2 linked regions of the Chelatococcus sp. YT9 genome follow. The protein of the gene in region 1 interacts with the protein of each later gene in a pairwise test. Links are inferred from orthologs where the notes say so. Each region holds a gene or a part of one and is shown on either strand. Other genes may lie near its edges.

Evidence for each region.
Region 2: the proteins of KIO76_RS19190 (region 1) and KIO76_RS15810 interact in binary tests that used the Escherichia coli proteins (3 or more experiments, as listed by UniProt). The link is inferred for Chelatococcus sp. YT9 from one-to-one orthologs.

Annotation. Positions count from the first base shown.
Region 1 is NZ_JAHBRW010000001.1:4,153,182-4,158,597, reverse strand. The notes cover bases 51-2,861. They hold KIO76_RS19190 (cysteine desulfurase family protein), read left to right. Parts: upstream 51-767; coding sequence 768-1,955; downstream 1,956-2,861. Other genes in these bases: sufB (Fe-S cluster assembly protein SufB), read left to right, coding at 2,038-2,861; KIO76_RS19195 (alpha/beta hydrolase), read right to left, coding at 51-513. In the rest of the region: more of KIO76_RS19195, read right to left, coding at 1-50; more of sufB, read left to right, coding at 2,862-3,513; Fe-S cluster assembly ATPase SufC, read left to right, coding at 3,659-4,408; Fe-S cluster assembly protein SufD, read left to right, coding at 4,418-5,416. UniProt on the Escherichia coli protein: Master enzyme that delivers sulfur to a number of partners involved in Fe-S cluster assembly, tRNA modification or cofactor biosynthesis. Catalyzes the removal of elemental sulfur from cysteine to produce alanine.
Region 2 is NZ_JAHBRW010000001.1:3,427,916-3,432,961, reverse strand. The notes cover bases 2,296-5,046. They hold KIO76_RS15810 (sulfurtransferase TusA family protein), read left to right. Parts: upstream 2,296-3,432; coding sequence 3,433-3,660; downstream 3,661-5,046. Other genes in these bases: hmuQ (heme-degrading protein HmuQ), read right to left, coding at 4,995-5,046; KIO76_RS15800 (DUF2478 domain-containing protein), read right to left, coding at 4,320-4,913; mobA (molybdenum cofactor guanylyltransferase MobA), read right to left, coding at 3,694-4,323; KIO76_RS15815 (cation diffusion facilitator family transporter), read right to left, coding at 2,370-3,284; KIO76_RS15820 (glycerophosphodiester phosphodiesterase family protein), read left to right, coding at 2,296-2,360. Also shown: KIO76_RS15830 (ABC transporter substrate-binding protein), read right to left, coding at 1-558; KIO76_RS15825 (MurR/RpiR family transcriptional regulator), read right to left, coding at 634-1,473; more of KIO76_RS15820, read left to right, coding at 1,626-2,295. UniProt on the Escherichia coli protein: Sulfur carrier protein involved in sulfur trafficking in the cell. Part of a sulfur-relay system required for 2-thiolation during synthesis of 2-thiouridine of the modified wobble base 5-methylaminomethyl-2-thiouridine (mnm(5)s(2)U) in tRNA.

The sequences.
Region 1 (5,416 bases):
CTTCTCGATGACGCTAACGACCTCTCGCAACGGCGCGACGCGATCCTGGGAACCGTGGACGAAGAGGCCCGAGGAAGGACAGGGCGCGAGGAAGCTGAAATCGTAACGGTTCGCCATTGCGGCGATCGACAGGAATCCCTCGATCTCCGGGCGACGCATCAGGAGCTGCATTCCGATCCAGGCACCGAAGGACACGCCTGCTATCCAGCAGGTGCGGGCTTCCGGATTGACCGACTGCGCCCAATCAAGCGCTGCCGCGGCATCCGACAGCTCACCCTGGCCGTGATCAAACGCGCCCTGACTGCGCCCCACACCACGGAAATTGAAACGCAGCACGGAGAAGCCGCGATTCACATAGGTGTAATACAGGCTGTACACGATCTGGTTATTCATCGTGCCGCCAAACTGGGGATGCGGATGCAGCACGATGGCGATCGGCGCACCTTTCTCCTTGGCCGGGTGGTAACGGCCTTCTATACGTCCGGCGGGTCCGGTGAAAATAACTTCAGGCATTGGCTCCGACACCATGGCCGTGAGAAGGCACGAGCTCAGCGGGGGACATAAAATCCGACGTCCCTTGACTTAGTTTGCTGCAGCGCCATAAATCACGGTTAGAATTATTCTAAGGCCTACCGACGCGTGTATCTTGTTATGATACAACCGAACGTCTAGGAGGCCGCCCACGCTTTCACGAGCGTATGTAGCACAACGAGGGGGGTTAAAGGCAAGACTTCCATGAAGTGGGGCCTTTTTCCCTGGAAACAAGCATGACGGCGGGTCGAGTTTATTTGGATTACAATGCATCAGCCCCCCTCCGCCCGGAGGTGGTGGAGGCGATGCTGCGTGTCCTGACGGCATCCGGCAACGGCTCCTCGGTTCATCGCGAAGGCCGTGCCGCGCGCGCAGCCATAGAGGAGGCGCGTGGCAAGGTCGCGGCGCTGGTCGGAGGGGGAGCCGCCAAGCTTGTTTTTACGAGCGGCGGCACCGAGGCGAACGTGCTTGCCCTGTCGCCCCATGTGCGGATTCGCGGTTTCGGGGGACGTAGCAAGGATCTCCCCCCGTCCCGTTGCTTCATCGGTGCGACGGAGCATCCGAGCGTGCTGGCGGGCGGACGCTTTCCGGCGGAGGCAGTAACTGTCATTCCAGTCGGCGCGAACGGTCTCGTTGATGTGGCGTGGCTCGCCGAGCATCTCGACGCCAGCGATGGCTGGCCGTTCGTGTCTCTGCAAATGGCCAATAACGAAACGGGCGTTCTGCAGCCGATCGCCGACGTGGCGCGGCTCGTTCACGCCGCAGGCGGTGTCCTGCATGTCGATGCAGTGCAGGCTGCGGGCAAGCTGCCCATTGATTTCTCGACCCTCGGCGCCGACATGCTGAGCTTCTCAGCGCATAAATTCGGCGGTCCGCAGGGCGCCGGCGCGTTGGTCTATGATCCCAGCATCGATCTCGGGCCAGCACTTCTATCTGGCGGCGGCCAGGAGGAGGGCCATCGGGCTGGAACAGAGAATCTTGCCGCTATTGTTGGCTTCGGCAGCGCCGCGGCGATCGCATTTGGTGAAATTGATCACTATATGAAGGCCATGGCCGAGATGCGGGACCGCATCGAGCATCACATCCGGGGCCTCCTTCCGGACGTGGTTGTGTTTGGCGGTGGTGTCGAGCGCCTAGCCAATACCTCGGCCTTCGCCATTCCGGGCGTCAAGGCCGAGACTTTGGTCATGGCCTTTGATCTTGCGGGCGTGGCGGTGTCGTCAGGGTCGGCCTGTTCGTCGGGCAAGGTGCGTCCCTCGCACGTTCTTGCGGCGATGGGCATCGAGCCGGCTGTTGCCGAAGGGGCCGTGCGCGTCAGTCTCGGCTGGGCGACCAGTGAGGAAGATGTTGAGCGGTTTGCGGCGGCTTTCGCCAAGGTCACGCGGAGCGTGATGGCACGTCGCCAGGGTGACAGGGCTGCGTAGCGGGAATACCTCAGGGGATGGGAAAACCTCTGGGACAATGACGGTTAACCACGGCCCTTGAAGCCGTGAGAGGAGTTGAGCCATGCCTGCAGTGCAGGAGACAGTCGAGCGCGTTAAGGCGATCGACGTTGATCAGTACAAATATGGGTTCGAGACCGACGTCGAGATGGACTTGGCCCCCGTCGGCCTGTCCGAGGACATCGTCCGCCTGATCTCCGCCAAAAAGGGCGATCCGGAATGGATGACCGAATGGCGGCTCGATGCATATCGGCGTTGGCTCACCATGCGCGAACCGACATGGTCGCGTGTAAAATATCCACCCATCCCCTTCCAGGAACTCCACTACTACGCTGCGCCGAAGAAGAACGCCGCTCCGAAGTCCTTGGACGAGGTCGATCCCGAGATCCTCAAGACCTATGAGAAGCTCGGCATCCCGCTGCGGGAACAGGAGATTCTCGCCGGCGTCGAGGGTGCAGGCTCCCGCGTCGCCGTCGATGCCGTTTTTGACTCCGTCTCGGTCGTCACGACCTTCAAGGAGGAGTTGAAGAAGGCCGGCGTCATCTTCTGCTCGATATCAGAGGCCATTCGCGAATATCCCGAGCTGGTGCGCAAATATCTCGGCTCGGTCGTGCCGGTGACGGATAACTTTTACGCGACGCTCAATTCGGCCGTCTTCACGGATGGGTCCTTCGTCTATGTGCCGGAGGGTGTGCGCTGCCCGATGGAGCTGTCGACCTATTTCCGTATCAACGAGCGCAATACCGGCCAGTTCGAACGCACGCTGATTATCGCCGACAAGGGCTCCTATGTGAGCTATCTCGAAGGCTGCACGGCGCCAGCGCGCGATGAGAACCAGCTCCATGCGGCCGTGGTCGAGCTGATTGCCCTCGACGATGCCGAGATCAAGTACTCAACGGTGCAGAACTGGTTCCCCGGTGACGCAGAGGGTCAAGGCGGCGTCTACAATTTCGTGACGAAGCGCGGCGATTGCCGGGGCGCCAACTCGAAAATTTCCTGGACGCAGGTGGAAACAGGTTCCGCCATTACCTGGAAGTATCCGTCCTGCATCCTGCGCGGCGACAACTCCCGCGGGGAGTTCTATTCGATCGCCATCTCGAACGGCTATCAGCAGGTCGATTCCGGTACCAAGATGATCCATCTCGGCCGCAACACGACCAGCAAGGTGATCTCGAAGGGCATCGCAGCGGGAAGGTCGGACAATACCTATCGCGGCCTCGTGTCGGCGCACCGCCGGGCGTCGGGGGCTCGGAACTTCACGAACTGTGATTCGCTGCTGATCGGCGATCAGTGCGGCGCACATACGGTGCCTTACATTGAGTCGAAGAATGCCAGCGCAGTCTTCGAGCATGAAGCTACGACCTCGAAGATCTCTGACGATCAGATGTTCTACTGCATGCAGCGGGGGCTCTCCGAGGAGGAGGCTATTGCTCTGATCGTCAACGGTTTCGTCAAGGATGTGCTGCAGCAGCTGCCGATGGAATTTGCCGTCGAGGCGCAGAAGCTCATCTCGATCAGTCTGGAGGGGTCGGTCGGCTAGCGGATTGTGCCTGTCGCGGTGTCACTGAGAAGCCCGGTCAGGCAGACCAAGAGCCATTCACCTCTGTTTATCGTGAACATCCCTTCCGGTGCGGAGCGGCGCAAGCGCCTTGAGACAGCCGGAAGCCGAATGCGGGATTGGAAGAATGCTTGAGATCAACAACCTGGTCGTCGACATCGAGGACAAGCGCATCCTCAACGGCCTGAGCCTGAAGGTGAACGACGGCGAGGTCGCCGCGATCATGGGTCCCAACGGGTCGGGGAAATCCACTCTGTCCTATGTCATCGCCGGCAAGGAGGACTACACGGTCCTCGATGGCGAGATCCTCCTCAATGGCGAGAATATCCTTGAGCTCGAGCCCTCCGAGCGAGCCGCCAAGGGCGTCTTCCTGGCCTTCCAGTACCCTCTGGAAATTCCCGGCGTCGCCACCATGACCTTCCTGAAATCGGTGCTCAACGCGCAGCGCAAGGCTCGGGACGAGGAGGAGCTGACCACGCCTGATTTCATGCGGCGCGTGAAAAAGGCTGCAGAAACGCTTGAGATCGATCAGGAAATGCTGAAGCGCGCTCTCAATGTCGGGTTCTCCGGTGGCGAGAAGAAGCGAATGGAAATCCTTCAGATGGCTCTGCTCGAGCCGAGCTTCTGCATTCTCGATGAAACTGACTCGGGCCTCGACATCGATGCGCTGCGGATCGTCGCGGAGGGCGTCAATGCCCTGCGGGCGCAGGACCGCTCCTTCCTTGTCATCACCCATTACCAGCGCCTGCTGAACTATATCGTGCCCGACACCGTGCACGTGATGTCGAAGGGCAAGGTGGTGCGTTCTGGCGGCAAGGAGCTTGCGCTCGAGCTCGAGGCAAACGGCTATGCCGACTATCGCGAACTGGCGGCGTGAGGGAGGCCCATGTCTGTCATAACCCCCATCCGTACGCCGGCTGAGGCTGGCCTGATCGATCTCTACAAGATCGTCAGAAACACGTTGCCGGGCACACAGAACACGCTGAAGCATCGCGATGAGGCGTTCGCCCTGATCGAGGCGACAGGGCTGCCGCACCGGCGCGTTGAAGAGTGGAAGTACACGGATCTGCGCAGCCTGGTGCAGGAGGCGCCTCCACTGGCCGAGCGACCGAAGCTGGCGGAGACGGATCCCGCAATCGCCGGCAGCAAGGCCTTTGCCGCCGTGTCTGGCGTCCGGCTCACCTTCGTCAACGGCCATCTCGTCACGACCGAGGCTGTTCCGGATGGAGTCGAGGTCACGTCGCTGGCTGAGGCCCTATCCAGCGGCCATCCGCTGCTGTCCAAGATGGGCGGACCGGACATCGCCAGAGACAATGCGGCCGTTGCGCTCAACTCGGCCTTCGTGGCCGACGGAGCGATCATCAGCGTCGCCGATGGCGTCAAGCTCGACGCGCCGCTGGTGCTGCGCTTCATCAATACGGGCACGAAGGCTTTCGCGACTTCGCCGCGCATCGTTCTCTCTGCCGGCGATGATACTGCCTTCACCCTCATCGAGAGCCACGAGGGGCCCGCTGGCGTCGGCTATCACAGCAACAGCGTGGTTGAGATTATCGCCGGCTCATCGGTCGATATTACTCACATCAGGTTGAATGCCGAAGGGGATCGCGCGCTGGCGCTTTCGAGCCTGCTGGTGACCCTTGGCGCCGAGGCGAAGTTCACATCGACGGCCGTCGTTGCCGGCGGCCATGTCTCCCGGCACCAGGTTTTCCTGGCGTTTGCCGGTGAAGACAGCGTCGCCACCATTGGTGGTGCGACAATGCTTGCCGGCAAGAGCCTTGCCGATACGACCCTCGTGGTGGATCATATGGTTCCCGGCTGCCAAAGCCGGGAGCTGTTCAAGACGGTCGTCGACGGCGAAGCCACCGGCGTCTTCCAGGGCAAAATC
Region 2 (5,046 bases), 730 kb from region 1 along the record:
GGCGTTCCACGGCTCGTCACAGATGATGAAAGACATGTAGCTCGACAGACGATGCGCCATGATCGGATCGTGCTGCGCAACAGTAAATCGCACGGTGAAGTCGTCGAGCTTGTCGACGCCGGTAAAATTGCCGAAATAGACGCGGCCGTCGGGGTAGTATGGCTTCTCGCCCCACAGACGATCCGGAGAGAAGGTCGCCAGAACATCGTTAGCGTCGAAGGGACTGCCGTCGTGGCATTTGACGCCGCGCCTGAGCTTGACGTCGAAGGTTGTCGGCGTGGTCCAGGACCAGCTCTCCGCCAGACCCGGTACGAGATTGGCGCCGCCGTCGGCGGTCGGATGAGCGAAATCACGCCGGATGAGTGTATCGAAGATGGAGTAATAGGCGCGAACATCCACATTGCCGGTGCGCTCACCGGGATCGAGCGCGCGCGCCAGCTCATTGACCGCGACGGTCACATCCGGCCGCTCGGCTGCTCTTGCAGAAAGGCTTGGCAGGACAGCGAGGACAGCAGCAAGAGCAGCCCATGATGTCGTGATGGAGAGCCTTGATTTCATCTCTATTCCTCCCAGTCAACCGCCCCTCTCGCGAGGCTTTTTAATACGCGGGCCACACCGATGACGTGCGACACACTAATCTTGTTTTTCTCGAAACATGCGTTGTAACGTATCGACCTTCGCTAGCTTGGCGAGCGAACGGCCATGATCCGTCCGCGACAGCTCAAGGATCAGCGTGTTGCAGATTGCCATCGGAACTGAGAGCGAATGGAATTCGCCCTCATTGCCACGGGCCGCGACGAGCTGCATGTCACAGGTAGGCATGCCGGTGTGGCGGTCCGTCACGAGAAGCGTCGTCGCACCGATGGTCCTGGCATAGTCCACCACACGTGATGCGCCGGGGCTGGCATGGCGGAAGACGAACACAACCACGATATCCTCGGTGGTCAGACTCAGGAGCGCGTCCGCTGCCTGCCAGTCGGCATGGCCAACATGTCGCGCCCCATAGCCAGAGCGCACGAGCCTACGCACGAAGATTTCGGCGAGACTGCTGGCGTGCCCCTCCCCAAAGGCCAGAATGGTGTTGGCGTCACGCAGCAGGCGCGCCGCATGCACGATATCCGCGTCAGAGACCTGAGACGGCAGCGCGGCCAATGCGCTGATCTCACCCTCGACCACGGATGCGAGCAGCGAATGCCCCTCCGCGCGCTTCAAACGCCGGCGCACGCGCACCGACGCGTCGAGATCCGCCAGGATCGTATCCTGCAACGCACCGCGCATATCACGGTAAGACGAAAAACCGAGCTTGCGGGCAAGCCGACCCGCCGTCGAGGCATGGACGCCGGCCTTCAAGGCAACGAGGTGGGCGGGCAGAAAGCTGCCCGCAGCCTTGTCCGCAAGTAGGACATCGACCAGCCGTCGATCTGCGTCCGACAGCTTGTCCTGCTGCGCTGCGATGATCTCTGCCAGGCTCATGGCCCCTCCCCTGACCGTGACGGTAGACGAAGTGCAACGCCTCATGCAAGTTTAATTGCGCAGCACGCCTTGTCGCAATAAAAGTTGCACAAACCAACGATAGGTCAGGAGGGGACATTGAAGCAGGCCCATAGCTTCGGGAACGGAAATCCATGACAGAGATCGCCTCGCACCGCGGTGGTGCGCAATGCTGGCCGGAAAACAGCCGGCTCGCCTTCCGCCAATCCGCTGTTCTACCGGTGGAGTTCGTGGAGTTCGACATTCACCGCAGCCGTGATGGCGTGCTCGTGGTGCACCACGATGCGAAGCTCGGCCGTACGGCTGAGGGCACGGGGGCGATCGCCGACATGGACTGGGACGCGCTGAAGCAGGTGCGGCTCGTTGGCACCGATGAGGAGACCATTCCGACCTTCACTGAGGTTCTCGACATTCTGGCCCAGAGCCCGCTCAAACTGCGCATCGAATTGAAGAATCGCGCGGATGGCAGCCGCTATCCGGGCCTTGAGGCCGAAGTTGTCGCGGTGCTTGCCGCGCGCAGCCTCATGGAGCGCACGACCTTCACATCCTTTGATCTCGACACTTTGAGGGACCTGGCGGTAGCGGCCCCCGGACGACCGCTGATCTTTCTCGTCAAGGAATCGTATTTCGCCACACATGGCCGCGACGTCCGCGCCCTTGCGCGCAAGGCACGCGCCGCCGGCATCGGTGAAATCGCCTTGCGAGCCTCCCAGATGCAGGACGACGACCTGGCGATCTGCGCGGAGGAAGGTGTGCGCTTCGGTGTTTTTGCCGCGCATGACGAGCCGGCCATCTCCCGCGCTTTCGCGGCAGGCGTTTCGGCTTTCACGACCGACCGCCCAGATCTCGCGATTGCGCTGCGTCCTTGAAGGTCGCTTTCAGATCAGCGTCTCGTCGGTTGTGAAGGCGATGGTGAGCCAGCGCTGTGGCCCACCGCCGCCGACCTTGTCCCCAATCTCCCTCCGGATTACATCCAGCGTGCCGATACTCCCAACCGGAAAATCCTTCGGCACGACGATGTGGATTTCTACGAACAGCGCTCGCCCGATCTTCGCGACATAGCTCGAATAGGTGAGAAACCCGTTGCGTGCGACGACATCCGCGACGATCCCTCTGACCTTCTCATCAAGGCCGGCAGGCGCAATCTGAAAAATGCTGCTGAGCGCGTTCCGGACAATCTTGACTGGAACAAAGATCAGGCAAGCTGTGAGCACAGCCAAAACAAGCGGATCGATATAGGGAATGAAGGGCGAGAACTGTGTGCCCTCAATCGCCAACGCCGTCACGAAGGCAACGAGCAGTGCCAAAGTGATAAGGCCTGACATCAGCCAGCTTTGCGTGTCGATGCGGATGAATTCCGATTGGAGCTTCCTGTTCTTCCGACGCTCGACGAAGACCATGCTGAAACAGGCAATGGCAACGATGGTCGCGTAAACCAGCGCGAGATCGAAGTTGAGCACCCGCCCGCCGGCAACGATATCGCTGATGGCGTTCAAAAAGGCATAGAAGCACAGCAGCATGAGGACGCCGCCGTTGAGCGCTAGGACCATCGGTTCGATGTGCCAGTAGCCAAACTGGAAGCGTCTGCTCGTCTCGCGGCTGATGAGACGCATGGTGCCGAGGGAGAGCAGCGACATCGCGGCATCAATCGCAGAGAACACCCCATCAAAGAGAATCGACATCGACCCGGACAGGAGACCGAACAACACGCCGATTGACGCAACGACGAGCGTCACGATGATCGACATGCGCATGAGCCGTTGCTCACCGGTCGTGTCGATTGGTGTCGTCATGGTCCGCTCCGTCTCCGCCTCGAGATAGCATACCGGCGGGACTGCCAGATGCCAGACAGCTTGACCGGCGGCCGCGCCTCCGGCAGGAAGCAGCGACCGAAGAGAACAGGAACCGCGCTCGAAAATTTTCGCGCGTGGAATTTGCACGATGGCGATAAACCTCGACCTGCGCGGTCTGAAATGCCCCCTGCCGGTGCTGCACACGCGCAAAGCTCTTCAGCGGGCTGCCGTCGGCACCGAACTTGTGATCACCTGCACCGACCCTATGGCCGCGATCGACATTCCCCATCTCCTGCAGCAGCGTGGTGATCGCCTGGTATCGCAGCAGCGCAACGGCGACACGCTAATCTTCACGGTCGAGCGCCGCAGCCCCTGAGCGCCTCGCCCCTATGCGGCGCAAGGCGGCGCTTCATCCGGCAAGCCCAGCGAGCCGCTCGGCCTCGTCACGGTCGGCTGGCGTATTCACATTGAAGAACGGGTCCACGACCGCACTGGGCCATTCCGCCACGGCGATGCGGTAACGACCGGTGAATGCCGCCACGGATCGAATAGCATCCGCCGTCAACGCGTCCTGCAGTTCTGCTGCGAGCGCGACCGGCCAGAGTGTTGTCGCGTGGTGGCGTCGACCGTGCGACGCGGCGCAGGCGAGATCGGCGCCGGCATGCGCACGCGCCTGATGCAACCGTCTCACCAGATCATGGGGCAAGAACGGCGTATCGACGGTGCTGCTCACCATCCACGCCACGTCCGGGTGATTGGACGCGCACCAGGACAGACCGGCAAGAATACCCGCGAGGGGGCCGATCTGGCCCGGAATACTATCCTTGACAATGTCATGCCCTGCGTTTTCCCCTTGCAGGGCGTCGCCGCCAGTATTGACGGCAATCACGACGCATTGCGGGACGAGGCGATCAAGGACGTGGGCAAGCAATGGCTTGCCAGCCAGCACGAGCCGAGCCTTGTCGGTGCCCATGCGCCGGCTGCGCCCGCCAGCGAGCACGAGCCCAGCCGTTGCCGGGCTTCCACCGCTGGTTGTCATAGGCCACCCTCGACGGACAATGGAAGGGAGACGCCTTCCAGCTGCGCGAGGCTCCAGACGACGAGTGCATCCACGAGGCGCTCGCGTGCAGCTGCTTCCGCCGGGACATCGCCCGCGCGATGCCACGCACTCCCTAGAAAGGCATCCCAGTCCGAGAGCCGGCTCGTCGGAACCGAAGTGACAAGAGGTATGCCATGCGTCAGGGTGGCGATGAACTCCGCCCGCAGCCCGCCCCCATCGACCTCGGCCTTCCCGAATTTTGAGAGAATGGCGAAGGCCGCGGACGGAAGCGACCGGGCGGCGAGGGCCGCCGCTTCAGCAAGTCCCCGGCTGTCCAGGCGGCAACCGCTCGCGGCGGCGCCCACGGGCTGTGAGATGCCTATGAGGCGGCCGCTCGCCAGATCCTCAGCAACCATCCGGGCTGGGACCGTCGCCCCATCGCCGAAACGGTTGTGCTGGACGAGCCCGGCGAGAGGGATGCCCTCCTGCCGTAGGCGTCCGGCGAGCGCGGCGAGGATGCCATCCGCGTCGCCTCGCTTGTTGTAAACGATCGCTGCGACCGGGAGCATCGATCGCGTCGCTTGGCTCATGTCCGACAATTCTGTGCCCTTGAACCGCTGATCACGGGCCAGCGTATCGGACACCGGGATCAGAGACCATCAGGCGTTTTGTCAGGCCGCGGTTGCGCCGCTCGGTTTCACGGTCTGGAGAACCTCGAAACCC